DNA from 4 places in the Geobacillus uzenensis genome. Region 1 is predicted to be linked to each of the others. Evidence: riboswitches for the same ligand, from Rfam matches in the RefSeq annotation. Region 1 holds a riboswitch; each other region holds the start of a gene.
The links. A riboswitch is a leader RNA that binds a small molecule or an ion and turns the genes downstream of it on or off. The one in region 1 is predicted to bind S-adenosylmethionine.
Positions count from the first base shown of each region.

Region 2: linked by a shared signal. The riboswitch ahead of B9L21_RS12265 (bifunctional homocysteine S-methyltransferase/methylenetetrahydrofolate reductase) and the one ahead of metK (methionine adenosyltransferase) in region 1 are both predicted to bind S-adenosylmethionine.
Region 3: linked by a shared signal. The riboswitch ahead of B9L21_RS09615 (hypothetical protein) and the one ahead of metK (methionine adenosyltransferase) in region 1 are both predicted to bind S-adenosylmethionine.
Region 4: linked by a shared signal. The riboswitch ahead of B9L21_RS00995 (methionine ABC transporter ATP-binding protein) and the one ahead of metK (methionine adenosyltransferase) in region 1 are both predicted to bind S-adenosylmethionine.

Region 1 is NZ_NEWL01000002.1:45,892-53,795, forward strand. It holds gene B9L21_RS01765 (DUF2584 domain-containing protein) at 1-96, shown strand, start outside; gene B9L21_RS01770 (Rpn family recombination-promoting nuclease/putative transposase) at 330-1,280, shown strand; gene B9L21_RS01775 (MFS transporter) at 1,553-2,800, opposite strand; partial or broken gene B9L21_RS01780 (DUF4277 domain-containing protein) at 3,175-3,334, opposite strand; gene B9L21_RS01785 (hypothetical protein) at 3,384-3,659, shown strand; gene pckA (phosphoenolpyruvate carboxykinase (ATP)) at 3,853-5,439, opposite strand; SAM riboswitch class I at 5,625-5,739, shown strand; gene metK (methionine adenosyltransferase) at 5,861-7,075, shown strand; gene B9L21_RS01800 (gamma carbonic anhydrase family protein) at 7,263-7,793, opposite strand.
Region 2 is NZ_NEWL01000007.1:81,597-89,500, reverse strand. It holds gene metH (methionine synthase) at 1-2,847, opposite strand, end outside; gene B9L21_RS12265 (bifunctional homocysteine S-methyltransferase/methylenetetrahydrofolate reductase) at 2,840-4,687, opposite strand; SAM riboswitch class I at 4,757-4,859, opposite strand; gene B9L21_RS12260 (ABC transporter ATP-binding protein) at 5,141-6,199, shown strand; gene B9L21_RS12255 (ABC transporter permease) at 6,196-7,005, shown strand; gene B9L21_RS12250 (ABC transporter permease) at 7,002-7,805, shown strand; gene B9L21_RS12245 (ABC transporter substrate-binding protein) at 7,806-7,904, shown strand, end outside.
Region 3 is NZ_NEWL01000006.1:436,167-444,070, forward strand. It holds gene B9L21_RS09595 (PaaI family thioesterase) at 60-476, opposite strand; gene B9L21_RS09600 (RNA-guided endonuclease InsQ/TnpB family protein) at 715-1,170, opposite strand; gene B9L21_RS09605 (PaaI family thioesterase) at 1,404-1,886, opposite strand; gene B9L21_RS09610 (VOC family protein) at 2,212-2,595, opposite strand; gene B9L21_RS09615 (hypothetical protein) at 2,612-2,947, opposite strand; SAM riboswitch class I at 3,019-3,123, opposite strand; gene glpK (glycerol kinase GlpK) at 3,477-4,970, opposite strand; gene B9L21_RS09630 (MIP/aquaporin family protein) at 5,036-5,860, opposite strand; gene B9L21_RS09635 (sporulation protein) at 6,062-6,463, opposite strand; gene B9L21_RS09640 (hypothetical protein) at 6,658-6,909, opposite strand; gene cspD (cold-shock protein CspD) at 7,232-7,432, shown strand; gene B9L21_RS09650 (DUF2564 family protein) at 7,557-7,826, shown strand.
Region 4 is NZ_NEWL01000001.1:216,644-224,547, reverse strand. It holds gene B9L21_RS01025 (class II aldolase/adducin family protein) at 1-315, shown strand, start outside; partial or broken gene B9L21_RS18235 (RNA-guided endonuclease TnpB family protein) at 486-924, opposite strand; partial or broken gene B9L21_RS01015 (transposase) at 939-1,260, opposite strand; gene B9L21_RS01010 (hypothetical protein) at 1,499-1,684, shown strand; gene B9L21_RS01005 (MetQ/NlpA family ABC transporter substrate-binding protein) at 1,859-2,710, opposite strand; gene B9L21_RS01000 (methionine ABC transporter permease) at 2,726-3,394, opposite strand; gene B9L21_RS00995 (methionine ABC transporter ATP-binding protein) at 3,384-4,412, opposite strand; SAM riboswitch class I at 4,503-4,612, opposite strand; gene B9L21_RS00990 (sterol-binding protein) at 4,686-5,033, opposite strand; gene B9L21_RS00985 (thioredoxin family protein) at 5,186-5,500, opposite strand; gene B9L21_RS00980 (toprim domain-containing protein) at 5,497-5,856, opposite strand; gene B9L21_RS00975 (YusG family protein) at 5,951-6,187, opposite strand; gene gcvH (glycine cleavage system protein GcvH) at 6,263-6,646, opposite strand; gene B9L21_RS00965 (arsenate reductase family protein) at 6,740-7,117, opposite strand; gene B9L21_RS00960 (acyl-CoA dehydrogenase family protein) at 7,251-7,904, opposite strand, start outside.

The sequences.
Region 1 (7,904 bases):
GAAGCGAGCGGCATCGCGGTCGTGAAAAAGCTCGAGTGGGAAGACAACCGGACGACGGTGACGTACGAGCTCGTCAGCCTGTATTCGACGAATTGAATGCGGGAGACCGCGGAGCCGCACCGAATGGGGCGGCCGACTAAGTGGGGAATGGGAGCGCAAACGGAAGAACGGTTTGCGCTCCCTGTTTTGGAAGCGAGGGAAAACTAGGCCGCTTGCCCCGATTCCGGCCGTAACAGCGAAACGGATGAAAAAGTTCGGGGAAAAGCAGGAGTTGGGCCGGAAGAAAGCGAATAGGATGCAATGAATTTGATATCGCAAGGAGGGAAAACGTGGCCAAACAGCGAATCGATCACGACCGGTTGTTCAAGGAGCTGCTGTCGACGTTTTTCGAAGACTTTTTGCTTCTTTTCTTTCCTGACGTGTACGAGCACATCGACGTTCACCATCTCTCTTTCCTCTCCGAAGAGCTGTTCACCGACGTGACAGCCGGGGAGAAGCACCGCGTCGACTTGTTGGTCGAAACAAAGGTAAAAGGGGAAGACGGGCTCGTCATCGTTCACGTCGAACATCAAAGCTATAAGCAGCGGACGTTCCCCGAGCGAATGTTCCTCTACTTCAGCCGCTTGTTTCAAAAACACCGCCGCCGCATCCTCCCGATTGCCATCTTCAGCTACGACGAACGCCACGACGAACCTTCCTCATTGATGATTCAATTTCCATTTTTGACGGTTCTTGACTTCCGCTTTCTGACGGTGGAACTGCACAAACTGCCGTGGCGCGAGTACATCCGCCGTGACAATCCGGTTGCCGCCGCCTTGTTAAGCAAAATGGGGTATAATGAAAGCGAGAAGGTGGAAGTGAAAAAGGAGTTTTTGCGCATGCTCGTCCGCCTCGAGCTCGATGAGGCGAAACAGCGGCTGTTGTTTGGGTTTTTTGAAACGTATTTGCGGTTGTCCGAAGCGGAGGAAATCCAACTGCGAAACGAGGTGAGCCAAATGGAGACGAAGGAAGCGAAACAAGTGATGGAGCTCATCATCTCATACGAACAGCGGGGAATCGAGAAAGGCATTCAACAAGGAGTCAAACAAGGAATCGAACAAGGGTTGAAACAAGGAATAAAGCAAGGGATGAAGCAAGGGATTGAACAGGGACGTCAAAAAGGGATCGAGGAAGGGAAAATCGACGTCGCGAAGAAAATGTTGGCGAAAGGGTACGATGTCGACACGATCCACGAGCTGACCGGGCTGCCGGCGGAAAAGATTGAACAGCTGAAGAAGTAAACCCGCCTTCGCATTGTCGTCGACCTCCAATCGTGCAAAAATCCCGGGGGATCGACGACAATCATTTTATGCGTTCGAACCTTACGGCCATCGAGGGTAAAGTCTATTGACAGAATTTGTCGGCGACGTTCATCGTCCCGATTGGCGTTTTGATTCTAATGTTGAAAAGGCAGGGGCGCAAACAATCCTTCGGTTTGCACTCTGCCATATGATGAAGCAAGACTGATTCCTTTGCTTTGTTCTGAAATAAAGTGATCATTTACAGAGGGAGCTCACAAAATAGTTCCCGTGATTTCTCCTTTTTGGTTCTCCTTATAACTCCAGATTTTCCGCTGACGATAACTGATCCAGCCGCTGATCAAAAAGCAGCAAACAGACAAATAAAATGAAAAACGAATCCCGTAAACATCGGCGATAAAGCTCATTAACAATGTGGAAATTCCGAATGTTACGGAACTAATGACTCCCTGCACGGCAAAAACATGAGGCAGAGCGTCCATCCGGGCATTTTTTTGAAGAATCGTCTGAAGACAGATCAGCTTCCATTGTTCGATGATCCCGTACAGGGCGGAATACAGAAGCGCCAGCGCACCGTGCGTCGTTGTGCCAAATAACAGTGTGACAATAGCGATACAAAACGGGCCAAACAATACAAAAAATTGCTGGTTTTTTTCAACCGATTGACTAAACTTAACGCTTAACAATCCCCCTATCACCATGCCGCCAAAGAAAACAGAGTTAATATATCCCCACCATTCCTCTCCTACATGTAATTGTTCTTTCACATACATATAAAGGATGGCCGAAATCCAGACCCCATTTCCGATTCCTTCAAAAAATGACATGAAGCTAATCGATTTAGCGTGCACATTTCTCCAAGTGTATTCCCATCCTAGACTGATCGAAAGGAGAAAGTTCTTTAGGCCTTTGCCTTGAGCCGTCTTCTTCTTTGTATGTTCTTGTATATGCAACAGAAACATGAGAATGCTTGAGACGACATAGAACAATAAGGTGATATTGATTAAAAGGAACGGCGACCCTACACTGACAATCAAACTCCCAATCGGCCATGCGCTAAGTTTGATGAATTGGTCTAACGTGTTTACAAAACTGTTGGCTTTCAAGATTTCCTCCTTGGAAACGATAAAAGGAACGAGGGAGTTTTTAATCGGATTATTGATCCCATCTAAAAAAGCGATCAATGATACAAAAACATAAACGATCGCAGTGTAATGTTCCGCACCCCATTGCAAAAACAGCGAGAGAAAAAGCAGCAGAAATGTTTTACACATTTGTCCGTAGGACAATAACGTTTTTAGTTTATATTTTTCGAAAAATATCGGTGCGACGATTCCGCTAATAAATAACGACAATGTAACGAAAAAAGGGACTAATGCGGCAGCCATGGCTTTCGATGTCAAATGATATAGGTAAGAGACAACGGAAACAATGTAGAACACATCTCCGAAATTCGCGAAAGATTGTCCGATCCAAAGGAAATGAAATGTTTTATTTTTCATGACCTCAATCCTCTCTTTGATCATCGAAACGACTGGTGATGGAATAGTCAAAATGAACCAAAAATCAGATCTTCAGTCTTTGATGAAACTGGCTTTTTGCCACGCCCCAAAACGATGGAGCGAAGGAAAACGGGTTGATTTTCAACAATCTGCTAAAGGTAAATGGATATACTGAAGCAATGGAAGCCTCCCCCTTATTCTGTTTAGAGTATCTTGAAAATCAAAAGGCCTTTAGACAGAGCATATCTCACATTTCGCACCCTAACAAGGTCAAAACAAAGGATTTTTTATTTAGTTTTTCAGAATAACTTTTTGACCAACACGACGAGCGATGGCTATCCTTTTTTTACCATCGCTGGTCGTTCCGTATGACTTGTAGATGATGGCCTGAACGGCATCGCTGACTCGAGTCTGGCACTGTGGATCAACGGGAACGAGATGGTCAATCAATTGGGGCAGGCCCAGTTTCTTGAATAGGGCACTTATTATATTCAAATAATAATTGCGATAGACCTTTTTGACTTGAACGTTCATGAGAGAAAAACTCCTTCACTTTCCTTGTATGTCAAGGATTCATTCGACGATGGACACAAAAAATCCTCCCGATTTTCGTTGGGAGGGTGCGAAATGTGAGGCATATCATGCTGCTGGAGTTTCTATAGGAATTATGCATCTTGATCACTTGTTTAATGATACTAAAAATTGTGATAAGTATATGAATGATTTGCGGAAAACAGTTGAAGAAATAGAGGCAAGAACACAATTCTTGGGGGAACAGGGAGTAAAAACTTTAGAAATCATGCGCAAGTTCATTAATCATCCATCTTTTGATGACATTACGTATTCCTTACAGAACTAATGGCCATTGCGACAAATGAAAACACAGAAGCCCATTGCGTTTGATCGAGTCCGGTTGTTTTGAGGTTGTTTGAGGCGAATGAAACGGATCGACGTACAGAAATGCTTAAGGATTCAGTGTCGGAGTCCAAAGCAAAGGAAAGAAATAAAAAACAGCCGGACAGGGAACGGTTCCCTGTCCGGCTGGGTTCTTGTTAAACGAGCGGTCCGCCGAGTTTTTCGATGGACGGATCGATGTGGGCGAATTTTTGGAAGTTGGCGCGGAATTTTTCCGCCAGCTCTTTCGCCTTTTGTTCGTACGCTTGTTTGTCGGCCCATGTGTTTTGCGGGCGCAAGACGTCGTCCGGCACGCCGGGGACGTGCGCCGGGATGGCGAGGCCGAAGATCGGGTCTTGCACGGTTTCGACGTTGTCAAGCTCTCCTTCGACGGCGGCTTGCACCATCGCGCGGGTGTAGGCGAGCTTCATGCGGCTGCCGACGCCGTACGGCCCTCCTGTCCAACCGGTGTTGACCAAAAAGACGCGGACGTTGTGCTCAGCGATTTTTTGTCCGAGCATTTCCGCGTACTCGACGGCCGGGCGCGGCAAAAACGGCGCGCCAAAGCACGTCGAGAACGTCGCTTCCGGTTCGGTGACGCCGCGTTCCGTGCCGGCGAGTTTGCTTGTGTAGCCGCTTAAGAAATGGTACATCGCCTGTTCGCGCGTCAGTTTGCTGATCGGCGGCAGGACGCCGAACGCATCGGCCGTCAGGAACACGATCGTGGACGGGTGGCCGGCGACGCTTGGGTCGACGATGTTTTTGATCGCTTGAAGCGGGTAGGCGGCGCGCGTGTTTTCCGTCAGCGTGCCGTCATCGTAATCCGGCACTCGCGTCGCGTCGTTGAGAATGACATTTTCGAGCACGGCGCCAAAGCCGATGGCGTCAAAAATTTGCGGCTCTTTCTCGCGCGATAAGTTGATGCATTTCGCATAGCAGCCGCCTTCGATATTGAAAATGCCGCGGCTCGACCAGCCGTGTTCGTCATCGCCGATCAAGCGGCGGTTCGGGTCGGTCGAGAGCGTCGTTTTCCCGGTTCCCGACAAGCCGAAGAAGAGGGCGACGTCGCCTTCCTGGCCGACGTTGGCCGAGCAGTGCATCGGCAGGATGCCTTGTTCCGGCAGCAAATAGTTCATCACCGAGAAGATCGATTTTTTCATTTCACCGGCGTATTCCGTCCCGCCGATTAGGACAACGCGGCGTTCAAAGGAAATGATGATGAACGCTTCCGAGCGCGTGCCGTCCACAGCCGGGTCCGCCTTAAAGTTCGGCGCGCAAATGACGGTAAATTGCGGCTCATGTGCGGCGAGCTCTTCAGCGCTCGGCCGGATGAACAGCTGATGGACGAACAAGTTGTGCCAAGCGAATTCGTTGACGACTTGAATCGGCAGCCGGGATTTCGGATCGGCGCCGGCAAAGCCTTTAAAGACGAACAGTTCCTCTTTCCTCATTAAATAATCGAGCACTTTATCATACAGTTTTTCAAATGTTTCCGGCGCCATCGGCTGGTTGACCGTTCCCCAATCAACGGTCTGTTTCGTCGACGGTTCTTCCACGATATATTTGTCTTTCGGCGACCGTCCGGTATATTTGCCGGTCGTGACGGCGACGGCTCCGGTGTGCGTCAGCCGTCCTTCGTGTCGTTGCAGCACTTTTTCGACGAGCTCAGCGACGGACAATTGGTGATGTACGTACGGTTTTTGCAGCAGCAAAGAAAGCTTATTTGTCATGTTTGCGATCCCCATGTTCACAACCTGCCTTCTTTTTGTAATCACTCTTGAAAATAGTATAACACATTTTTATTAATAGTCCATACTAATTGTGTAGGTTTTTTTGAACTTATTTTGCCTATTTTTCAGATAATAAAAAATTCATTTCTGCGGTTGACTTTGCTTATTCCATTGCGATAAGATAAGTCATTGAACGGATACTCTTATCCCGAGCCGGTGGAGGGACAGGCCCGATGAAACCCAGCAACCGTCACAATTTTACATATGTGAAATGGTGCTAACCTGTGGCAAGGCGTGGTCCTTGAACGATAAGAGTGAAAGGAAGCAATCCGATTGCAATGACCTTTCCTCACCGTGACAGGAAAGGTTTTTTTATATTGCGAAGGGAAACGAGTTCCGTATCGCCACATTACGTCAAGAGGAGGAAATGAGCCGAATGTCAGCCAAACGCCGCTTGTTTACTTCAGAATCTGTAACCGAAGGACATCCGGATAAAATTTGTGACCAAATTTCCGATGCCATTTTGGATGCCATTTTGGAAAAAGATCCGAACGCCCGCGTCGCTTGTGAAACGAGCGTGACAACAGGTCTCGTGCTTGTCAGCGGGGAAATTACGACGTCGACGTACGTCGATATTCCGCGCATCGTCCGCGATACGGTTCGCGAGATCGGCTATACGCGCGCAAAATACGGATTTGACGCCGATACGTGCGCCGTGCTGACGTCGATTGACGAGCAGTCGCCGGATATCGCGATGGGGGTTGACCGGGCGCTCGAGGCGCGCGAAGGTCAGATGACCGACGAGGAAATTGAAGCGATCGGTGCCGGCGACCAAGGGCTTATGTTTGGGTTTGCCTGCAATGAAACAGAAGAGTTGATGCCGCTCCCGATTTCGCTTGCCCACCGTTTAGCGCGCCGTTTGGCCGAAGTGCGCAAAACGGACGTGTTGCCGTATTTGCGTCCGGACGGCAAAACGCAAGTGACGATCGAATACGATGAAAACGGCAAACCGGTGCGCGTCGACACGATTGTCATTTCGACGCAGCATCATCCGGAAATTGAGCAAGATCAAATCGAACGCGATATGAAAGAACACGTCATCAAACCGGTGGTTCCAGCGGAGTTGTTGGATGAGAACACGAACTATTTCATCAACCCGACCGGCCGGTTCGTCATCGGCGGTCCGCAAGGGGACGCTGGGCTGACAGGGCGGAAAATCATCGTTGACACGTACGGCGGTTACGCCCGCCATGGCGGCGGTGCGTTCTCGGGCAAAGACCCGACGAAAGTTGACCGCTCGGCAGCATATGCGGCCCGTTATGTGGCGAAAAACATTGTCGCGGCCGGGCTTGCTGATAAGTGCGAAGTGCAGCTCGCCTACGCCATCGGTGTCGCCCGTCCGGTTTCGATTTCGATCGATACGTTCGGCACCGGCAACGTGTCGGAAGACATTTTGATTGAAGTCGTGCGCAACAACTTCGACCTTCGTCCGGCCGGCATCATCAAAATGCTTGACCTGCGCCGTCCGATTTACAAACAAACGGCGGCTTACGGCCATTTCGGACGCACGGACGTCGATTTGCCGTGGGAACGCACCGATAAAGCGGCTGTGCTGAAAGAGCAAGCGTTGGCGTTAGCGAACGGACAATAACGAAAAAAGAGGGGGTGATCGGCAATCGCCGGCCGTCCCCTCTTTTTCTTTTTGGCTTGCTTTCGCATTGGTTGGTCAGGCGAGCATGACGGCATGGCAACGACTGCGTGATTGACGTGTTTCTCGGCTGTTGGTTCGTCATCGGCCGCCAAGGGCGATGGGAAACGCCCGACATTCCAGCCGCTCGTTACGGCTCGATGGGCCGCTGCTGCCGGAGCGCTTTGTAATATTGCCCTTTTTCCACGTATTCGCGGCGGATGCGTTCCATTTCACGGAAATCGTCTTCGGTCAGCTCGCGGACGACTTTCGCCGGCCGGCCGAGGGCGAGCACGTTCGGCGGGATTTTTTTGCCGGGCGGCACTAAGCTGCCGGCGCCGATAAACGCGCCTTCGCCGATTTCCGCGCCATCGAGGATGATCGATCCCATGCCGATCAAGGCGTTTTTGCGAACGATGGCGCTATGCAAAATGACTTGATGGCCGACGGTCACGCCGTCTTCAATGATGAGCGGATTGTTTGGACTTTGATGCAAAATTGAGTTATCTTGAATATTGACCCGGTTGCCGATGATTGTCGGCGCCACGTCGCCGCGGATGACGGTGTGAAACCAGATGCTCGTCTCCTCGCCGATCGTGACATCGCCGGTGATCGTCACATAATCGGCGATAAAGGCGGACGGGGCAATGTGCGGCGTCTTTCCTTTGTATGGATAAATCATCGCTTTCGTTCCTTTCTTTATGCAAAATCGTCTGTCTATTTGTATTTTACAAAGTTGTCCGCCGTTCGTAAACAACAGGAAGCGGACTGCAGCCAAACCGGTTTGTCCAAG
Region 2 (7,904 bases), on a different contig from region 1:
GCGGTAGACGCCGGCGGGTTGAATCCAGCCGCGTTCTTTCGCTTCGGCAACGAGTTCGTCGACGACCGCTTTTAACGCCAACGCTTTTTCGTCCCGTTCTTCAAGCAGCCGCTTCACTTTTCCTTTCAAGCCGAGGTGGTGGCCGAGCACCATTTGCCAGTTGACGTACGGCAACACATGGTCAAGCGGCACGTTTCGCAGCACGTGGCGCTCGAGGTCGGCCGGGATGTAGACGGGAACGTCGGTCGAGACGTTCGATTTGAACGCGGTGGCGACCGCCGTTGGCCGTGTCGGCTCGTTTTCGGTCGCTTCTTTTTTCTTGTAGTCAATTTCGCCTTGCTGGAGTTGGTTGGCGAGCGCGAGCCCGTCCATGGCGTCTTTCGCGTACAAGACGATGCCGTCGTATTCGGGTGCGATTTTGTTTTCGGTAAATTTGCGCGTCAAGGCGGCGCCGCCGACTAAAATGGGCGTTGAGATGCCGGCTTGCCGCAAATCTTGGGCGGTGACGACCATCTGTTGGGCCGATTTGACAAGCAAGCCCGACAACCCGATGATGTCGGGCTGATGTTCGCGCACCGCTTCAATGAGTTGCTGCGGAGCGACTTTAATGCCGAGGTCGATCACCTCGTAGCCGTTGTTGCTTAAAATGATGTCGACCAAGTTTTTGCCGATGTCATGGACATCGCCTTTGACGGTGGCGAGAATGACTTTTCCTTTTGTGCTTCCTTCTTTCTTTTCCATATACGGCTCTAAAAAGGCGACGGCCGCTTTCATCACTTCCGCGCTTTGCAATACTTCGGCGACGATGAGCTGGTTGTTGTTGAACAGCCGCCCGACTTCATCCATGCCGGCCATAAGCGGACCGTTGATGATCGACAGCGGATCGGAGTAGGTCTCAAGCGCCTTCTCTAAATCGGGAATGAGTCCGTCCTTCGACCCTTCAATGACGTAGCGGGCGAGCCGCTCTTCCAAGCTCAAGTTCTCCTCAGCCGGCTTGGCGGCGGTGATTTTGCTTCGGTAAAATTCGATAAAGGTGTTTAATGTTTCATCGCTCGTGTCAAACAAAAGCGCTTCGGCCATCCGCACTTCCTCTTCCGGAATCGAGGCGAACCGCTCAAGCTTCTCAGTGTTGACGATCGCATAATCGAGCCCAGCTTGCGTGCAATGGTACAAAAAGACGGAGTTGAGCACCTCGCGCCCGGCCGGCGGCAAGCCGAACGAGACGTTGCTGATGCCGAGCATCGTTAAACAATGAGGAAGCCGCTCTTTAATGAGGCGGATCCCTTCGATCGTTTCTTTCGCCGCGCCGATGTATTGCTCATCACCGGTGCCGACCGGGAAGACGAGCGGATCGAAAATGATGTCGCGCGCCGGCACCCCGTAGCGGTTAACGAGCAAGTCATACGAACGCAAGGCAATTTCCAGCTTCCGTTCGGCGGTGACCGCCATTCCTTGTTCATCGATCGTGCCGACGACGACAGCGGCGCCGTATTTGTGCAAGAGAGGAACGACTTTCGCAAACCGCTCCTCGCCGTCTTCCAAGTTGATCGAATTGATGATCGCTTTCCCTTGCGAGTAGGTGAGGGCGCGCTCGATGACGCGCTCGTCGGTTGAATCGATGACAAGCGGCACTTTCACTTTTTTCACGACTTCGCGGACGAACTGCTCCATGTCATGGAGTTCGTCGCGGTCTGGGTCGGCGAGGCAAATGTCGATGACATGGGCGCCGTTTTTCACTTGTGCGCGGGCGATTTCCGCCGCTTCTTCGTATTTCCCTTCGGCGATGAGGCGCTTGAATTTGCGCGAGCCGATGACGTTTGTCCGCTCGCCGACAAAGAGCGGGCGCATCGTTTCCTCATAAATGAGCGCCTCGATGCCGGAGACGGCGTGGACGTCAAACGAAGACGGGATCGCCCGCGGCGGGATGCCGCGCACCGCTTCGGCGATGGCGCGAATATGGTCCGGCGTCGTGCCGCAACACCCGCCGACGATGTTGATCCATCCCTTTTCGGCAAAGCGGCGGATTTTCTCTGCCAACATCTCCGGCGTTTCATGGTAGCGGCCTTCTTCATCCGGCAGCCCGGCGTTCGGATAGCAGCTGACCGCCGTATCCGCAAGCGAGGCGAGCGTCCGCAAATGGTCGGTCATAAACTCCGGGCCGGTCGCGCAGTTTAAGCCGACGGCGATCGGCTTCATATGGCGCACCGAGATGAAAAACGCATCGATCGCCTGGCCGGCGAGCGTCGTGCCCATCGGCTCGATCGTGCCGGAAATCATGAGCGGCACGCGGCGGCCGACCGCCTCAAACGCCTTGGAAATGCCGAGAAATCCAGCTTTTACGTTCAACGTATCTTGGCACGTCTCCAGCAACAGAAGATCGACGCCGCCCAACAGCAGCCCGCGCGCTTGTTCTTCATAGGCGGCGACGAGTTCCTCAAAGGTCGCGCCGCCTGTCACCGACAACGTCTTCGTCGTCGGCCCCATCGACCCGGCGACAAAGCGCGGCCAGTCGGGAGTTGAGAACGCCTCCGCCGCTTGTTTGGCGAGCTTGGCCGCTTCGATGTTCAACTCGAGCGCCAAATGCCCGAGGTTGTATTCATCGAGCACAATGCGCGTCGCCCCGAACGTGTTCGTTTCGATGATGTCAGCGCCCGCTTCCAAATACGCTTCGTGAATGCGGCGGATGACAGGCGGGGCGGTGAGGGTCAAATATTCGTTGCACCCTTCATACGCCTCGCCGCCAAAATCGGCGGCTGATAGGTTGGCGCTTTGGATCATCGTCCCCATCGCGCCGTCAATGACGAGAATTTTTCGCTGCAGCTGCTGTTCTAAGGTGATGTTAGCCATGAACAACCTTCCTTTCTTTGGCGGCCGCTTCTTTTTCATGGATGTAGCGGACGAGCTCGACTGTCATGTCATAGCGCAAAAACGGCGTGATCAAATAAATGCCGTTAAACAAATCAAACGCCGCGTCAATGAGCGATTTGGCGATGGCAATTCCTTCGCGCGCCGCTTCTACTGGGTCGCTGCCGCAGGCGGCCATGCGGGCGCGAATCTCGTCCGACAGGGTGATCCCCGGCACTTCATGGTGCAAAAACTCGGCGTTGCGCGCGCTTACCAGCGGCATAATGCCAATGTAGATCGGCGTGGCGAGATGTTTCGTTGCTTCATATATTTGCAAGATTTTTTCTTCCGAGTAAACCGGTTGGGTCAAGAAATAGTGAGCGCCGCATTGAATTTTTTTCTCCATTCGCTCGACCGCTTTATCCAAATGGCGGACGTTCGGATTGAAGGCCGCACCGATCGAGAAGTTCGTTTTTTGCCCGAGCGGTTTGCCCGAGTACGATAATCCCTCGTTGAATTGGCTGATCAAGCGGATGAGATCGAATGACGACACATCATACACGGACGTCGCTCCCGGGAAATCGCCGATTTTCGACGGGTCGCCGGTAATGGCGAGCACGTCGGTGATGCCGAGCGTATGCAACCCCATCAAATGCGACTGCAGGCCGATCAAGTTGCGGTCGCGGCACGTAATATGCACGAGCGGGCGGACGCCGAGCCGCTCTTTCACGATCGTGGCGACGGCGGCGTTGCTGATGCGCGGCGTGGCAAGTGAGTTGTCAGCTAACGTCAGCGCGTCGATGCCGGCGTCATGGAGCGCTTTCGCCCCAGCGAGAAACTTGTCAATGCCGAGTTGCTTCGGCGGATCGAGTTCGACAATGACCGAGCGGCGCGTGCGGGCGAGCTCGGGAAGCGGAGTCGGCGCGGGCCGATCGGCTTGCACCGATACAGATGCCGTGCGCCGCTTCACCGTTTTTTCCGTCACCGGCGTCCGGTCGGCGAGCGCCTTTGCCATTGCCTCAATATGTTTCGGCGTCGTGCCGCAGCACCCGCCGATCAAGCGCACCCCTTGATCGCGGAACGCTTTGGCCGCCTCTTCAAAATATTCCGCGTTCGTTTCATAGACAAGCCGGCCGTCGCGGTAATCCGGGAGGCTCGCGTTCGGATACGCCGACAAAAATGCGCGATTGGGCAGGGGCACTTCCTCAAGCGACTGAATCATATAGTGCGGACCAAGCCGGCAGTTGAGCCCGACAACATCGGCCCCGAGCGCCTCCAGGCGGCTAAGGGCGTCCGCGAGCGGCGTGCCGTCTTGCAAAACGCCGACTTCATGGAGCGACACATGGGCGATAATCGGCAAGTCCGTCTCTTTGCGCGCGATGGCAAGCACCGTCTCCAACTCTTCCAAATCGTAATACGTCTCCAGCAGCACACCATCAACCCCTTCGGCAAGCAGCACAAACAGCTGCTCGCGAAACGTCCGCTTCACTTCGTCAAGCGGTACGACGCTTTTGTTCAATGTGCGCAGCCCTCCGATCGTTCCGAGCACGTACGCCCCCCCATTGGCTGCTTGCTTCGCCAGTCTTACAGCGGCGCGATTGATCGCCGGCACCTCGTCTTGCAAGCCGTAGCGCGCGAGTTTCACATAGTTGGCGCCGTATGTATTCGTCTGAATGACATCGGCGCCCGCCGCGATATACGCTTCATGAATATGAATGATTTCGTCTGGATTCGATAGATTCAATTCTTCAAAACAACGGTCGACGCCATGCGAATATAACAGCGTCCCCATCGCTCCGTCGGCGATGAGAATGCGTTGTTTCAACTCATCGAGCAGCCCCACGTTTGATTCCCCCATTTCGTTGTAGTAAAAGAAAAAAGCCTTCTAAGAAGAAGACTTTTCATTCGCTTCTTCTTATCTTCCAGGCTGTTGCCTGTCTGGATTTAGCACCTTGGCCGCGGGCCAGGTTGCTGAGGGTTCACCGGGCCAGTCCCTCCCCCTCTCTTGATAAGAATGTCCGTATGCGGTTGTTTATTTCGTCTTGACTATTACTATATAATTTAATGTATTTTTTGAAATTATTCAATACGGTGAAGCAAGGAAATTTGAAAAAACGATCAATGAGACAGCGGCTTTCCGCATTGCGGGCAAAATTGGAAGCTGTTCTGCGGAATAGTCAGCCGCTTTTTGTTTTTTAGTCGCCGACATGGCGGAAAGCATATTTTTCCGTTGCACTTTCTACTCTCCTATGTTCTAATTAGGAATAGTGAACATCAAGAAGATGGGGGGCTGAAAGTGAACGGAGAAATCATCCGCTTCGAGCGAGTGACGAAGGAATACGACGGCGCAGCCGTACTGGATGATGTCAGTTTTGCGATGGAGCGCGGGAAGTTTTATACGCTGCTTGGACCATCGGGTTGTGGGAAGACAACGATTTTGCGGCTGATTGCCGGGTTTATCGAGCCGACGGAAGGAACGATTTATTTCCACGGAAAGCCGATTCAAAACGTCCCGCCGAACAAACGGCAAGTCAACACTGTTTTTCAAGACTATGCATTGTTCCCTCATCTCGATGTGTTTGAAAACGTTGCGTTTGGTTTGCGCGTGAAAAAGATGAAAGAAACCGACATTCGCGAGAAAGTGAGGGAAGCGCTTCGGTTTGTCAACTTAGACGGCTATGAGCGCCGCCGCATTCAAGAAATGTCAGGCGGCCAGCGTCAGCGCGTCGCCATTGCCCGGGCGATTGTCAATGAACCTGAGGTGCTGCTCTTGGATGAACCGCTGTCAGCCTTGGATTTGAAACTGCGCACGGAAATGCAGTATGAACTTCGTGAATTGCAGCGCCGATTGGGCATTACGTTTATTTTTGTCACGCATGATCAAGAAGAAGCGCTGGCGATGTCCGATTACATTTTTGTTCTGAATAAAGGGAAAATTCAGCAGTTTGGGACGCCGAAAGACATTTACGACGAGCCTGTCAATCGATTCGTCGCCGATTTCATTGGCGAATCGAACATTTTGTCAGGGCGCATGATCGACGATTTCCTCGTCGAATTTGCCGGCAAACAGTTTGCGTGTGTTGACCGCGGCTTCGCGCCAAACGAACCGGTCGATGTCGTCATCCGCCCGGAAGATTTGGAGCTCGCGGCGCCGGAAGACGGGCAGATCGTCATCCGCGTCGATTCGCTCTTATTCCGCGGTGTCCATTATGAAATTTGCGGCTATGACGAAAACGGCAACGAATGGCTTGTCCATTCGACGAAAAAGGCCGAAGTCGGGGAAACGGTCGGCCTTCGTTTTGAACCGGAAGCGATTCACGTCATGCGACTCGAAAAGGAGGATGAGGACGCATGACGGAACGGGCGTGGCGGAACTGGTATTTAATCCCTTATGGCATTTGGCTTGTGCTGTTTGTCGTGGCCCCGATTGTCTTTTTGGTGTATGAATCGTTTTTGGATCTTGACGGCCATTGGACGTTGTCCAACTACAAATCCGTGTGGACGCCCATTTATTTGAAAATGATGGCGTATTCGTTTTGGTATGCGTTTTTAATCACGCTTGTGTCGCTGCTCATCGGCTATCCGACCGCCTATTGGCTGACGAAGACGCGGCACAAGCAGCTATGGCTGTTGTTGCTTATTTTGCCGATGTGGGTGAATTTGCTGCTGAAGGTGTATGCGTTTTTAGGGCTGTTCGGCACGTACGGGCTGGCCAACGCTTTGTTGAAAGCGCTGGGCGTCGGGCCGCGGCAGCTGTTGTTCACCGATTTCAGTTTTGTCTTTGTGTCGGTGTACATTTTTATTCCGTTTATGGTGCTGCCGATTTTCAACGCGCTGGAGGAGCTGCCGCCATCGCTTGTCGATGCCGCCCGCGATTTGGGCGCTTCGGCTTGGACGACGTTCCGCCGCGTCGTCTTTCCGCTCACGCTTGGCGGAGTGAAGGCCGGCTGCCAAGCGGTATTCATCCCGGCGCTGTCGCTGTTTATGATTACACGCCTTGTCGCTGGCAACCGCGTCATTACGCTCGGCACCGCCATTGAGCAGCATTTTCTTGTCACCCAAAACTGGGGGATGGGGGCGACGATCGCTGTTGTGTTAATGATCGCCATGGCGGTCATCGTCATCCTGACAGGAAGCGGAAGAAAAGAGGGAAGCCGATGAAACGGATGCAGGCGTGGGGACGTGTGTACTTGTTAGTCGTGTTTGCCGTGATGTATATGCCGATTGTGTATTTGATGTATTATTCTTTCAACAGCGGCGGGGCGATGCACGATTTTCAATCGTTCACGCTCAAGTGGTACCGCGACGTGCTGTCCGACGACCGCTTGCTCATCATCGTTTTGAATACAATCGTCGTTGCGCTGCTGTCGGCGGCGGTTGCGACGATACTTGGGGTCATCGGAGCGCTCGCCGTTTACTATGTCAAGCGGCAGCGAACGAAAAACGCTCTTCTCGCCCTCAACAACGTGCTGATCGTCAGCCCCGATGTCATCATCGGCGCTTCGTTTTTGCTGCTGTTTACAATCGCTGGCATCAAGCTCGGCTTTACGTCCGTGCTGTTGTCTCATATCGCGTTCAGCGTGCCGATTGTCGTGTTGATGGTGCTGCCGAAACTGGAAGAAATGAGCCCGACGCTGATTGATGCGGCTAGAGATTTAGGAGCCAGTCATTGGCAAGTGCTGTCCGGTGTGGTGCTGCCGTTTTTGGCTCCGAGCATATGGGCGGGCTTTTTCATGGCGCTCACGTATTCGCTCGATGACTTTGCCGTGACCTTTTTTGTCACGGGAAATGGGTTCTCGACGCTGTCCGTGGAAATTTATTCGCGGGCGCGCCAAGGCATTTCCTTGTCGATCAACGCATTGTCGACGCTTCTGTTTTTATTTACCATGTTGCTCGTTATCGGCTATTACGTGCTTAGCCAAAAAGGCGGCCGCTTGTACGGGATAGGGGGGCGAAAGTAGGTGAGACGGCTTGTCCAAGGATTTGCGGCCGTGTTTATCGCCGCGTTCGTCCTGATGTTTGTCACTCATCGGCTGAACGAAGCGGAAGGGTACGGCGGA
Region 3 (7,904 bases), on a different contig from region 1:
ATGCCGCTTGGTCCGCTTTCGGAATCCCCTATGTCCCGCTCGCACGAATGACCGGTGTTTCATCGTTTTTCCATGATCAGTACAGATGACGTGGCGCTCGCCACCTCTTTGCCGTTTTGCCGCACGATGGCGGTCACATAGGCGATTGTGCGGCCGAACTTTTCCACTTGCGCCTCGATTTCCGCCTCCCCGGCTTCCATCGGACGATGAAACGTCGTTTGTAAGTTGATTGAAGCGTGCATTTGATCATCATGAAGCAAGGTCGTCACCGCATACGCCATCACAATATCCGCAGCTGCGCCGACAAATCCCCCCATAATGACGCCGTTGCCGTTGAGCAGCGATTCACTTACCTTCCATCCCCCTTTCGCATAGCCGTTTTGTGCTTCTGTCAAGCGAACGCCGAGCGTTGTATCGCACGGCGGCGGCGCGCTTTGGCCGGCGATGACGTCATGCAAGTTGACGGTTGATTTCATGCTGTGCCACCCTTTCTGTTTTCGTATCGTGTTACTTTATTCGCGGGAAGGACGCGATTTCCGTTACAGAAAACTTATAAAACTTTTATAAAGCCTTTATCAAACTTTATAAAAGTTTATGTTTCTTTCCTTGTTCATCGCACCCGATTTCGCCAAAGCTACTCTCGTTGGATGTGGCGCTCCGAAGGCTTCAATTCCCCACTAACGAATGGGTACATGTCAATAGCCGCTTTTCGTGCTAGGCTATTGACTCACCATATTTTTTTAAGTTTCTACTTGCGTTCACATCCCTGTCTATTTTACTTCCACATTCATCACATACAAACGTTCTTTCTGACAAAGAAAGTTTCTCTTTTACAGCCCCACAATGGCTGCAAGTTTTAGACGAAGGGAAGAATCGATCGGCAAGTATCAACTTGATCCCATTCCAGGCACACTTATATTCCATTTGCCTTTTAAATTCATGGAATGTTTGTTCTTGGACGGCTTTCGATAGCTTTCTGTTCTTTAGCATTCCATGAGTATTTAAGCTCTCCATGACTACATACTCTGGCTTGGTTTTCACCAAAGATGCAGTGATTTGATGAATAGAATTGTGCCTGATGTGTTTTAGCCTTCGATAGGTCTTTCGAACAAGGAATTCCAACTTCTTTATATTGTTTGTTTTTCTGTAACGGTATTCACCTCTATACACAACTTGTATAATAGTTTTTGCAAATTGTATATAGAGTTTTACGAAATTTTATAAATTTATTTTAACTGTTCCATGCCTTCCTAGACCCCAACAATGACAAGGGGGATGATGGGCTTGGCCCGCCAGCGCGAGCTGAACTGCAGGGGGCGCTCAATTCTTCACCGCCCTCAGCGGCAAAGCGCCGAAGAAAGCGCTAACAAAAACAGCGGCTTTTCGGCGCTTTTTGCTGTTTGTTAAGGGCGGACAAATGTTTTCGGCATCACGACGGCGATGACTTGCCCGCGGGCGCATAATTCGCCATTGGCGAACACTTCGGTGTCAACTTGCCATTTTTTCGGATGAATTTCCGTCACTGTGCCGACGGCCACAAGCGGCACCCCGTGCGGCGTCGGTTTGAGAAAATCAACATGCAATGAAGCGGTGACAAAGCGCGGTGGCGCTTCCCCGCTGCCCGGCTCATGGCCGTTTTTCCGGTGCAGCGCCAGCGCCGCTGAACCGGTGCCGTGGCAGTCGATGAGCGAGGCGATCAGCCCGCCATACACAAATCCAGGGATGGCTGTATGTTCGGGGCGCGGCGTGTATACGGTCACCGTCTTGTCCCCTTGCCATCCGGTGCGGAAATGGTGGCCGTGCTCGTTCAAACGGCCACAGCCATAGCACCAAGCGAATTCATCCGGATAGTCGTCTTGAATAGCGTGAACGATCGTTTCTTCCACGAAATCTCCTCCCCTCTTTTTCTAGTATATCATCCAATCGGAAAGGCCTCGACCCCTAAAGCGCACTTTTCGCCCCAAAGTTGCTGTCCATGCCACAATGAGCGTCGTGAACAACGAAGCTGCTCCATCGGGAATCGTTCCCGAATGTCAGCCCTAACACACACGGACCGCCATCCGTACAAAGCGAAGCTGACAGACCTATGCCACCGCTCGGCGTGCGGTCAAGGCAAGAAAATAGAAGGAGGCGCCAGCCACGCTCTGGCGCCCAAAGCCCGATCGATGGCGACAGGCGGCCGAAATCGCAGGCCGCCTGTTTTCATTCTTCTTATCGTTCCGGCTCGTAAAATTCGATCCATTCCCCGTCCGGGCCGAGGAAAAACAAATATTTCGCCCCGTTCGGAAGCTCCGTAATGTCCTCCCAAACGAGCGGGACGCCAAGCGACACGAGCCGCTCTTTCTCCTGCTCAATGCCTTCGACTGTAAAGGCAACATGATGCACTTTTCCTTCCGTCGGCAAATTCGGATTGTATCCTTCAATCAGCTCGACGATGATCTGTCCGTCAAGCCCTAAAAACGCCAGTTTCATCGTCCCGTTTGTATGGATCATCTCGCTGAGCAGCTCGAGGCCGACGACGTTTTGATAAAATGCTTTTGATGTTTCAATATCTTTCACCTGGATGCCAACGTGTTCAAATTTTTTGACTGCCATTCGTTGTTCTTCCTTTCTATGATTCAATGGAAAACACAGCCCGCAAATACGGGGTCATTCGTGGTGGGAAAATGTCCTTTTTTCCTAGCTCCATCCATACATAGCGGTCAAGAGCATACGGTCCTTCCGCTTTCCATTCCTCCGCCTCATCGTTCGTCAGCACGATGGAAAACATCGCTCCTTGCGCTTCCCCATACAAGTGGATATAGCCGTCCCCGCGGTCGATATGCACCACCGCCTGCCGATCGAACCGGATGAGCTCCGTCCGCACGCAGCGCATGACATGAACAGCAAACGTCGCCGCCGGCAAATGCGCCGCCATGCAAGCGCGCAGCGACAGTCGTTCCGCCACTGCTTCCCCCTCACCTCCCTTTCAATAAAAAACCCCCTTCCGCCTCGGAATGATGCGAAAGGGGATAGCCGTTCTTATCATCCAAAGCGACATCGCTTTGCGGGTGTTAGCACCTTGCCAGCGGCAGGTTGCTGTGGGGTCATCAAGCCCGTTCTCTCGCCCACTCTTGATAAGACGTATGTAATTTACCTCTTATGTTACCATAAGTGGGCAAAGGCAACAACTTTTTTGTTTATTCTGTCTACTTCAACCTTTGCGATGTTGACTGTTTGACGCTGAGACATAGACGAGACGACAGGCCGTTTCGTTTCTTCGCAGCTGTTGTGTTTCATTTTGTTTGAGCATTTAGCACATAGTTTTAGGAAATAGGATAGTGGCTTTCTCTCGTTTTTCGTGCCGCCCGCTAATAAATCGAAGCTTGTGAGGGCTTGCATTAGAACCGATTTCCGCTGCCAAACTGGCAACTGCGCCTCTCGTTTCAGCCACAAAAAAACGGACACCCTTAGCGAAGGGCATCCGTCTTCCCTTGTTATTTAAACGCCATCGCCGCCCGCACCGCTTTTTTCCATCCTTCATAGAGCGCGGTCCGCTTAGCGTCGTCCATCTTCGGCTCAAAGCGGCGTTCGAGCTGCCACTGAGCGGCAATGTTTTCGCGGCTGTCCCAATAGCCGACCGCCAGCCCGGCCAAATACGCCGCTCCGAGCGCCGTCGTCTCGTTAATGATCGGCCGCTCAACCGGCACAGCGAGCAAATCGCTTTGAAACTGCATCAATAAGTTGTTTTTCACCGCCCCGCCGTCGACGCGCAATGTCGTCAGCGGGAGGCCGGCATCCGCTTCCATGGCGGCGAGCACGTCTTTTGTCTGGTAAGCGAGCGATTCCAATGTCGCGCGGATGAAATGCTCTTTCGTCGTGCCGCGCGTGAGGCCGAACACCGCCCCGCGCACCTCGCTGTCCCAATACGGCGTGCCGAGGCCGACGAACGCCGGGACGACGTACACCCCATCCGTTGACTCGACTTTTTCCGCGTACGTCTCGCTGTCGGCCGCCGTTTTGATCATCCGCAAGCCGTCGCGCAGCCATTGAATGGCCGAACCGGCGACAAAGATGCTGCCTTCAAGCGCATATTCGACTTTGCCATCGATGCCCCAGGCGATCGTCGTCAGCAGCCCGTGTTTCGATTGGACCGCTTTTTCTCCCGTATTCATCAACATAAAGCAGCCGGTGCCGTACGTATTTTTCGCCATCCCTTCCGTAAAGCACGCCTGACCGAACAAAGCCGCCTGCTGGTCGCCCGCGGCTCCCGCGATCGGCACCTCCACGCCGAAGAAATGATACGGAACCGTTTTCGCGTATACTTCCGAGGACGGGCGCACCTCAGGAAGCATCGCCTTGGGCACGTTTAAAATTGCAAGCAGTTCGTCATCCCATTCGAGCGTATGAATGTTGAACATCAAAGTGCGCGATGCGTTCGAGTAGTCGGTCACATGGGCGCGGCCGCCGGATAACTTCCAAATGAGCCACGTGTCGATCGTGCCAAACAGCAGCTCGCCGCGCTCCGCCCGTTCGCGCGCCCCCTCGACATGATCCAAAATCCATTTCACTTTCGTTCCCGAAAAATAAGCGTCAATGAGCAGTCCCGTTTTTTCGCGAAACAGCGGATCATACCCTTTTGCTTTCAACTCGTCGCAAATATCAGCTGTCTGCCGCGATTGCCAAACGATGGCGTTGTAAATCGGGTTGCCGCTCTCTTTTTCCCAGACAACCGTCGTTTCCCGCTGGTTCGTAATGCCGATCGCCGCCACTTGTTCCGGCTTCACTTGCGCCTCGGACAAGACGCTGGCAATGACCGCAAGCACCGATCCCCAAATTTCGTTCGCGTTATGCTCGACCCAGCCGGGCTGTGGGAAATATTGAGTGAACTCTTTTTGCGCCATATGGACAATTTCCCCATTTCGGTTGAACAAAATGGCGCGCGAGCTCGTTGTACCTTGGTCAATGGATAAAATGTATTGGTCTGTCATGAACATTCCCCTCTCTTGTTCGATTTTTCTGCCTAGCAGCTCCTCCTCCAACGCCGGACGTTCTGTCAGGTCGAACGGCGTTCCGCTGCAGCTGATTCCCTCTCTTTTCGATGAACCATGCCGACCCCAGCCAGCACCGCCGCCGCGGCAATGAGCGCTCCCCATAGCGCCGGGCTTGCCTTGCCTAAAAACAGCGCTTTATACACCAAGCTGCCTAACGCGCCGCCAAGCAGCGGCCCGACAATCGGCACCCATGCATACGACCAGTTCGACGACCCTTTTCCCGGAATCGGCAGCAAAAAGTGAGCTAACCGCGGCCCAAAGTCTCGCGCCGGATTAATGGCATATCCGGTCGTACCGCCGAGCGACAGCCCAATCGCCACAATCAAAAAACCAACAACAAACGGATTGAGTCCATCGGCGAATCGGTTGGCGCCAATGGCCAAAATGGCCAGCACGAGCACAAATGTGCCGATGATTTCACTCAACAAATTGGCTGCCGGATTCGGCACGGCCGGTCCGGTCGCAAACACACCGAGTTTCACTGCTGGATCATCCGTTTCCTTCCAATGCGGCCAATAGTGAAGATAAACAACCGTCGCACCGGCCATCGCCCCAAGCACTTGGGCAATGACGTACATCGGTACATCTCCCCATGGGAAGTCGCCGCTCAACGCTAACGCCACCGTCAGCGCCGGATTGAGATGGGCGCCGCTGTACTTTCCGACCGCATAAGCGGCCACCGCCACCGCCAGCCCCCATCCCATCGTAATGACGATCCAGCCGGAATTTGCGGCATACGATTTCTTTAAGTTCACGCCGGCGCACACCCCAGCTCCGAAAATGATAAGCAGCGCCGTGCCGACGAGTTCTCCTAAAAATGGTGACATTTGCTCGCTTCCTCCTTTTCATTCGCGGTTTCTTCTTTTATTTCCTGCTTCGGCGGACCTTCCGGAAGGATGCCTGTTGGGCGAAAAACAAAAAACCCACACACTTCCCCCTAACAAGGGAACATGTGTGGGTCTCCGTTTCTCCGCCACAAACTCATTAACTTGTCTCTAGCATAGCGCAAATGTGTAAGCGTTGTCAACCTATTTTTTCGGCAAAATTTGCACATAGTCGAAGTCGAGCGTATCGACCGCGTCTTCGATATGAAGGCGGGTGATGAACCGGTACGACCGGCCCGGGCGCGATGGCGGCAAGGTTTCCGGAATCGTGTAGGAAAACGGGATTTCCTTTTTCTCGCTCGGCTTGATCGCGAACGCTCCGGCCGCCGGGATGACAGCCACGACCGCATCGCGCTCCTTGCCGTTTTCGATCGTTTTTTGCACAAGCTCGACGTCGAGCCGCTCGATCCTTTGTTCCACCGTTCCGCCGTAAATGTGGACGATCCCTTGAATCACTTCTCCTTGGCGCCATAACGATTTATTTAAGATCAAGTCGACGTGCGCCGACCCGACTCCGACTTTTGACATCATTTTGCGCAATAACACCGTAGTCACCTCTTTGTCTCTCTTGTCATATCATCATACGAAAAAACGAAGCCGCCTGTTTCAACGCGAGCCAAAAAAGAAACAGACGATGCTCTCGCGGCACGTCTGCCCCTGGGAGAAGCAGGGACGAATGCGGCTTGTTTTGTTACCGCTTACATTCGAGATTACCGCATTCGCCTTCCGCTGTCAATTGATTATTCGTACACATTTTCGTTCTCGATAATGTAGTCGATCCGGATGACCGGGACGTCTTGTTGCTCGACTTCCGCGACAATCAAGCCGACGCGATCGTTGTAGATGCAAAACGTGTCCTGCCCTTTGCGGAACGCTGATTCCCCGTACGAAAGAACCATGTGGTAAATTTTATTGTCGCTGAAATAACGGCGGCTCACCCGGTTGCCCAGCCGGACGATCACTTCTTGGCCCGCGATTTTTCCGCGGTACATCCGCTTCTCCCCCTTTTTGTCATTCCTATTCCAATGTATGGTTTTTTTCGGCCGTTCATGACTTTTTTCTCCTTCAGCCGCCCGTTTTCCTTTTCCATGCGGCGTTTTTTAGACGGGCAAGCCACTTTTTTCGGAAATTTCCTTTCTTTTGCTTGACGCGGTAACCTTCGGTAGTGTATAGTAAAGTCATCACATAACAGAATATATTTCAGGCATTCAGCACGAATACGCTTCTTGGATTGCTGTGGAGTATATTTTGTTATTTGATAAAAATCTTGAGGTTAGCCAAGCTGGCTAAAGGTATTAGGAGGAATTCAGTATTATGCAACGTGGTAAAGTAAAATGGTTTAACAACGAAAAAGGCTACGGTTTTATCGAAGTGGAAGGCGGTTCGGACGTATTCGTTCACTTCACGGCAATCCAAGGTGAAGGGTTCAAAACGTTAGAAGAAGGCCAAGAAGTTTCGTTTGAAATCGTACAAGGAAACCGCGGACCGCAAGCAGCGAACGTTGTCAAATTATAAGGCTTCGTTGACATAGACGAAAGAACGGGAGCGGAAACAAAAGGCACCTTAGTCAAGGTGCCTTTTTCCATTTCAATGCATAGATTCAGTCAAGAGGCAAACAATAGCAAAGGGAGGTGTTCATATGGCAAAACGCGATGCCGACGTACATACAGGGTACAACGATTTAAGACAAGTGGAAATGTTCGTCGAGACGGCAGAAAAAATGGTCGGTCAGGCGACAATGCAGCTTGATCCGGAAATGCTTGACCACGCGGAACAAGCGATCGAAAACGCCCGCCGCCAGCTTGCCCGCGCCCGGCAGGAAGCGACCGGCGTGGACGACGACGTTCTTGCCCGATGCGAACAAAAGTTGACCCGCGCTGAGCACCAGCTTCGCGAGGCGCAACAATAACCCGGGTCGGTCGGAGCTTCGCGAGGCGAAGCTCTTTTTGCTGCCGGCCTCTTCGGGCGCACTTCCCCCGCTTCGCCC
Region 4 (7,904 bases), on a different contig from region 1:
CCGCCCAATATCACGCCAAAACGGGCATCGGTCGATGCGATCGAACATTGGATGATTTACCGCGAACACCCGGAAGTCGGGGCCATCGTCCACATTCACGCCTGGATGGACGGGGTGAAAGCGACGGAAATCAACTACCCGTGCGGAACGATTGAGCTCGCCCAAACCGTCGCTAGACTTGTGCGGGAGTCAGAACAGCCTTCGCGGGCGGTCATCGGCTTGAAAAACCATGGGTTGACGATCACCGGGCCCAGCCTGGAAGACATTTTTGAACGCATTGAAGGGAAAATCATCCCGCAAGTGCCGATGTCGTAGCGTGCCCGTGGAATCGGGAAGGAAATCGTCGACAACTTCACTGGTGAACTACCCCCACTTAATTTTCTAGCGAAAATTTGAAGTGGGGGCTTCCAAAGAAGTTTGACTGCTTCAAGCAATCCTTATTCTTTGAGGCGTGTCCACTTCGCCGCTAGAGCATAAGACACTCATTCTTCCTGTTTCAAGAATTCAATGCCGTAAAATTCACAAAGATATTCTAGTTTTTCTTTTATGTTACCGAGAGGAATATTGACAAAGTTTTGATTTGTCTTTTTTCCTAGATTAATATTGCGTTGTAATGTTTCCGCATAGCCAATGACAAGTTTGCCAATTTGATTTTCAATACAGGATTCTTCCTGTTTCAAGAATTCAATGCCGTAAAATTCACAAAGATATTCTAGTTTTTCTTTTATGTTACCGAGAGGAATATTGACAAAGTTTTGATTTGTCTTTTTTCCTAGATTAATATTGCGTTGCAATGGCCAGTGCTTTTTGGTCATTTAATTCTCTTTGATCTTCAGGCATTTCATATTTGTACTGAATCTCAAAGAACCTGGCATGATGCTTAGGAATGATTTCAATCTGCTTAATCTTTTTGTCCAGCAACATTTTTCTTTTATGTTACCGAGAGGAATATTGACAAAGTTTTGATTTGTCTTTTTTCCTAGATTAATATTGCGTTGTAATGTTTCCGCATAGCCAATGACAAGTTTGCCAATTTGATTTTCAATACAGTAGTTAATGATGTAACGGCAAGTCTTGTTGATATAATCATTCACTTTATTATTGCGATTCATAGGCCAGTGCTTTTTGGTCATTTAATTCTCTTTGATCTTCAGGCATTTCATATTTGTACTGAATCTCAAAGAACCTGGCATGATGCTTAGGAATGATTTCAATCTGCTTAATCTTTTTGTCCAGCAACACAGGCGGAATCGTTATCGAGTTCTCGAAGAGTCAAGTATTCTTCTTTGGTCAAACCATTTAGCTGTTGTTTGATACAAAAATACATGTTTTCACCTCCCATCTAACTATATGATACTATATTTTACTGAATCTATCCTATTTTCAACAAAATATAGTTAAGGCGATTCATCTCCCACTTACTCCGCTTCGCTTCGTTGAAGTGGGAGTCTTCTCGCCTAATTAAGATAAAAAAGAAGGAAGAAAAGGGGAGAACTCGTTGGGGAAATGGGTGACATTGTTTCTTTTGACCGTCATCGGCTCCGTTCTGCTATGGATCGCCATCGCCAACGCCTTGAATGAATCAGGAGACGGGCTGCTAAGCGCCGCAGCGGTCATCGCGATCCAAAACGGCCTCATCATCGTGCTTCTTGCCGCCGTCTTGGAGCGGCTGCTGAAAAAATAAGGGGCGGACCCAAAAGGTCGTCTTCCTTCAAGATAGGCATAACATATAGTGCGGCAGAAGCAGTCAGTGCGTATATATAGTGAAGAAAGAGGGTGTCCCGGTTCTTTCGGGACACCCTCTTTGCTTATGGCTTGCGTATCAAAGCCGCTGTATTTTGCGTCTTTCCAGCCGGCCTTATTGTCCAGCGGCCGGAATGACGGCGCCTTTATATTTTTCCTTAATGAAGTCTTGAATTTCTTTCGACTGCAGCACTTCCACCAACGTTTTGATTTCTTTCCGGTTTTCATCGCCTTTGCGCACCGCCACAATGTTGACATACGGGTTGTCTTTCGGCGATTCGACGGCGATCGGGTCCTTCGCCGGATCCAAGCCGGCGTCAAGCGCGTAGTTGGCGTTGATCAACACGGCATCGCCTTCGCCGTTTTGATAAATTTGCGGCAGCAATCCAGCGTCGACATCCGCTTTAAACGTTAAGTGTTTCGGGTTTTCCACGATGTCGTTGACCGTCGCTTTCGTTTTGTCAACGCCTTCTTTCAGCTTAATGAGCCCTTTTTCTTGAAGCATCGACAAAATGCGGCCATGGTCGGCGACCGAGTTGCTCATAATGATCGTTGCGCCATCCGGCAGCTCTTCGATGCTTTTATATTTTTTCGAGTACAAGCCGATCGGCTCGATATGGATGCCGCCAGCGTTGACGAAATCATAGCCATGCTCTTTCATTTGCGATTCTAAATACGGAATGTGTTGGAAGTAGTTAGCGTCAATTTCTTTGTCCGCCAACACTTTGTTTGGCAAAATGTAGTCTTGGAACGTGATAATTTCCAAATCGATGCCTTTTTCTTTCAACATTGGCTTCGCTTGTTCCAAAATTTCCGCATGCGGCACGTTCGACGCGCCGACTTTCAGTTTGACCAATCCGCCGCCTTTGTCCTCGCCAGCGGCGTTTTCATCATTGTTGTTGCCGCCGCACGCTGCTAACGCAAACACCAAGAGGGCGGCCAACAGAGCGCCAAGCCATTTTTTCATTTGTTTCTTCCTCCTTTATCGTTTATCAATTTTCGAAGTGACAAAGTCACCGATCCACTGAATGACAAAGACGATGATGAGCACCAAAACGGTCGCGACAAACGTCACATCGTTATGGCTGCGCTGGAACCCTTCCAAATACGCCAAGTTCCCAAGCCCGCCGGCGCCGACAACGCCGGCCATCGCCGTATAGCCGACAAGCGACACAGCGGTGACGGTAATCCCGGAGACAAGCGCCGGGAGCGATTCAGGCAGCAGCACTTTCCAAATGATCGTCCACGTCGAGGCGCCCATCGCCTTCGCCGCTTCAATGACCCCTTTGTCAATTTCGCGGAGAGCGATCTCGACCATGCGGGCGTAAAACGGAGCCGCGCCAATGATGAGCGCCGGCAGCGCCGCGTTGGCTCCGAGCATCGTCCCGACGAGCCATTTGGTAAATGGAATAAGCAAAATAATTAAAATAATGAACGGAATAGAACGGAAAATATTCACAAACGCAGCAATGACCATATTGGCCAACCGGTTCTCCCATAGGTTTCCCTTTGCCGTTAAAAATAAAAGCAGTCCGAGAACGACCCCGAAGACGAACGTCGCCGCGACCGCCATTCCGGTCATGTACAACGTCTCAACCGTCGCCGCCCACATCGTCTCCCATTGCACGTTCGGCAGGAGGTTAGCGAGCATCGTGAATCACCTCCACCGCCACTTGCTGGCTGCGAATATAGTCAAGCGCCCGGGCGATTTCATCCGCCGCGCCGTCGATGTGCACAAACAGCACGCCGTAGGCGCCTTGATGGGTTTGTGAAATTTTCCCTTGCAAAATGTTCATGTCCACGGCAAACTGCCGCACGACTTGCGTGATGAGCGGCTGGCCGGCCGCCTCGCCGACAAACGTCAACTGCGCGATCGCCCCGTTCGGGTATTGGCCAAACAAATGGGAAACCGCTTCTTCCGTTTCCTCTGGTTCGACCAACTGCTTGACGAACCGTTTCGTAATCGGCTGCTGCGGGTTGCGGAAGACGTGCAGCACTTCGCCTTGCTCGACGATTTTGCCGCTCTCCATCACTGCCACGCGGTCGCAAATTTTACGGATGACGTGCATCTCGTGCGTAATCAGCACGATCGTCAGTCCGAGCCGCTTGTTAATATCGACAAGCAAATCCAAAATCGCGTCCGTCGTTTGCGGATCCAATGCCGATGTCGCCTCATCGCAAAGCAATACTTTCGGGTTGTTGGCGAGCGCACGGGCAATGCCGACCCGCTGTTTTTGCCCGCCGCTTAGCTGCGACGGATACGCATCTTCCCGCCCGGCAAGCCCGACAAGCTCGATGAGCTCATCGACCCGCTTTTGCCGCTCGTCTTTCGGAACGCCGGCAATCTCAAGCGGAAAGGCGATATTTTCCCGCACCGTCCGCGACCAAAGCAAGTTGAAGTGCTGAAAAATCATCCCGATTTCTTGGCGCGCCTTGCGCAGCTCCCGTCCTTTAATGCGCGCCATATCGCGGCCGGCGACGATCACCTGGCCGCTCGTCGGCTTTTCGAGCCCGTTTAACAGCCGGATGAGCGAACTTTTCCCCGCACCGCTGTAACCGATAATGCCGAAAATTTCCCCTTCACGAATGTCGAGCGACACGTTGTCGACAGCTGTCACCGATCCATTCGCCGCATGATAAATTTTCGTCACTTGTTCAAGTGTAATCATCGTTTCACCTTCCTTCCTCTCAAGGCGGCGGAGCGCAAAAGAAAACCTTTCTGCCCGCAGAGAACAGAAAGGTATTATCTACCATTCCGTCTCTTATCTCCCAAAGCAGGCCGCTTTGTGTGAATTGGCACCTTTTCAGCGGACGCGCTGACGGTTGCCGGGCTTCATTGGGCACATCCCTCCACCTCTCTTGATAAGAGCGCAACAATCGCCTATTCAATTGATTACGAGTGTGATTGTATCATTGGATGTCGAACAGTGTCAACAAATTTTTTACCCAACATGACGATACGGCTTGGCCAAATGGAGGAGCGATTCCAGCAACAACATATGGCGAAAGCTTCCCGATACGTACACTTCCTGCAGCCGGACGAGCTGCTGCAGCTTCAGCTCGCCGCTCAGCAACGACTCAAGCGCTTTCGTTGAGCCGCGCACCGTTAACGTGTTTCGTTCGTCCTTTTCGCTTGCTGCGGCAGCCGGCTCCTTGCCGATCGTCAGCAAAGCGACGCCTTCTTCACTCTCAAAGCGCACACACAATTGCTCATCCGGCAAAATCGGCAATAAATGGCGCAACATTTGCATCCGTTCCATGAACTGTCCCACTAACTGACGCACTTCCATTGACCATCCCCCCATCTCCCTTTGTTCCCTTTATTTCCATACAGAGGGGGAGGAATCCTTTACAAAAATCTCGACAGTCATTGTGGCGAACCAACGCTATTTTTGTCATTTCCAAAGAAATATGTCAAATGGCGTCAAAAAAAGGCAGGTAGTCAGCGCGGCAACCGAGCTTGAATTTCCTCATACAAGTAAGGGACGGAATGAAACGCATACCATTTGCCGGCCATCGTTCCGCCAACAAAAAGAAGCAAGCAAGGAACGCTTTCAATTTTCCAAACGGCTGCTTGCTCCGGAATATAATTCACGTCTGTTTCGTAAAACGGCAGCGCCGGAAACAGCTCTTCAACCACCGTCAACATCCGTTTCGCCAGCTGGCACGTGCCGCACAGCGGAGTATACAAATAAAGAGCCATAAGCGGCTGCTCACTCACCGTCCGTTGGACCTCTATTCGTTCAATCGGTTTCACTCGCCTCTTCCTCTCATTAACGAGTCGATGCGGACGTCAAAATGCGCGCGCAGCAGCACTTGGGCTAAATGCCAAGGCGGAGCGGCAGCCACTTCGCGGTACGCCCGGTCAATATAAATATGTTCCGCCTCCGGAAACATGCGGCGAAACTGCCGACGCAACTTCTCCCCTGCCTCATCGGCGTCCGCAAGCACGTATACATCCTGGCCCTCCAGCTCATCAGCCAGCTCCTCAAGGCGCGCATCACTGATCGTGCCGTTCGTGCAAATAATGACGACCGGTTCGTTCAGCACGGCCGCCACTTTTTGTTTATCTGATCGACCTTCTACGATAATCACTTTTTCTGCCCGTCGCATGTCCGACCCACCTAACTTCAAAAAGGATACCATATTGTATGTCCTGCGCCGGCAAAAGGTTGAAAAAAAAGCAACGGCCATCCACCGTTGCCTTTTAACACCATCCCGCCTCCCCGTCGCAATCGACATATTTTTGGTCCGGTTCAACGGTAGCGGTCACATCTTTGTAGATTTTTCCGTTCTGTTCGGTATACCCATTTTTCAACTGGACGGCCGCCGGAAGCGGAAAGCGCCCGATGAGCTCCCCTTCCTCGTACAAGTCCAACGAGCGGCCGTTCAGCTTGCCGGTCACCCGGTCCGTAATATCGATGCGCGTTCGTTGCAGCGCCATCGGGAGCACCCCTTTTCAATCAAGTTCCGGTATGTATAGAGTGCCCGAAATCGGAGGCGGAGATTGCAGGAACGTTTATCCTTCGTTGACCATCGCCTCGTATTGTTCAGCCGTCAACAAGTTGTCGACTTCGCTTAAATCGTTCGGTTCAACGACAATCATCCACGCTTTTTCATACGGCGATTCATTCACATATTCCGGGTTGTCGTTTAACGCTTCATTCACTTCGACGACCGTGCCGCTGATCGGCGCATACAGTTCCGAAACGGTTTTCACCGACTCGACGCTGCCGAACGGCTCATTCGCCGTAATTTCCGTTCCGACTTCCGGCAGCTCGACAAACACGATGTCGCCAAGCTCTGATTGGGCAAAATCGGTAATGCCGATGCGCACTTTGTCCCCTTCGACGCGCACCCACTCGTGCTCTTTAGAATAGCGAAGTTCTTTTGGCGTGTTCATCGAATCCCTCCATTGCGACAAATTGTATTCTTTTTCATCATAACCGATTTTCGACAAAAACTCACTGAGTTCATTTCATTTTGGTGAAAATTTTTATCTTTCTGCCGACAGACGCCCGGCGAAAAACGACTCATACGCTTGCTCGCGAAATCCGACAATGACCCGTTCGCCATCCGTTAACATCGGCCGTTTCACTAACATCCCGTCCGAGGCGAGCCACTCGAGCATCTCCTCCTCCGATGCGCCGTCAAGCTTGTCCTTTAATCCGAGCTCGCGATATTTCATCCCGCTTGTATTGAAAAATTTTTTAAGCGGCAGTCCGCTTTGGCGATGCAAGCGGGCCAGCTCCTCTTTCGTCAGCGGCTCGTCGACAAGGTGCACCGTTTGCACCTCGATCCCGTGCTCATCAAGCCACCGTTTCGCCTTCCGGCACGTCCCGCATTTCGGATACCAATACAACGTCAGCGCCATAGCTACCCTCCTTTACAACTGTTCGCGGATTCACCCTTGGCCGCCGCTATCGGCGCCTCCCCCTCTTTGTCGACACTTCGGCCTTCGCCTCTGACAGAAAAAAGTACCAGGACAGCCCTGGTACTTCTTATTATCACACAATATACCGTTCCGCTTCAATGAGGGCGGCCGCCGCTTCGCGTTTTTTCGCGATCACGTTGATCGGCGTATGGCGCGTCAGCCGGCGGAGAGCGGCGAGCATCATCCGGAGCGTGTCGCCTTGCTCGACAGCAACGAGCGTTTCTTTTGCATCGGCTTCGATTTTATTGAACGCCTCTTGGCAGAAAATTTGCGTATACAACACTTTTTGTTTGTTTTTCTCTTCCCCGCCCGCTTGAATCGCTTTTTCTGTGCGCAAAAGCGCCGATTCCATGCCATAAATGTTGGAAACGATGTCAGCGATATTGACAAGCACTTCTTGTTCTTCCTCGATCCGTTGGCCGTATTTTTGCGCTGCCAGGCCGGCGACCATCAAGGCGATCTTTTTCGCGTTGCGCACCAAATATTTCTCTTGTTCAAGCACGCCGGAGCCCGGTTCTTCGGCCGTCATCATCATGAGCTCTTCCTGCAGCTGCTGCGCTTTTTGGAAGAGCGGCAGTTCGCCTTTTAACGCTTTTTTCAAATACATGCCCGGCACGAGCAGGCGGTTGATTTCGTTCGTCCCTTCGAAAATGCGGTTAATGCGCGAATCGCGGTAGGCGCGCTCGATTTCATATTCTTGCATAAAGCCGTAGCCGCCATGAATTTG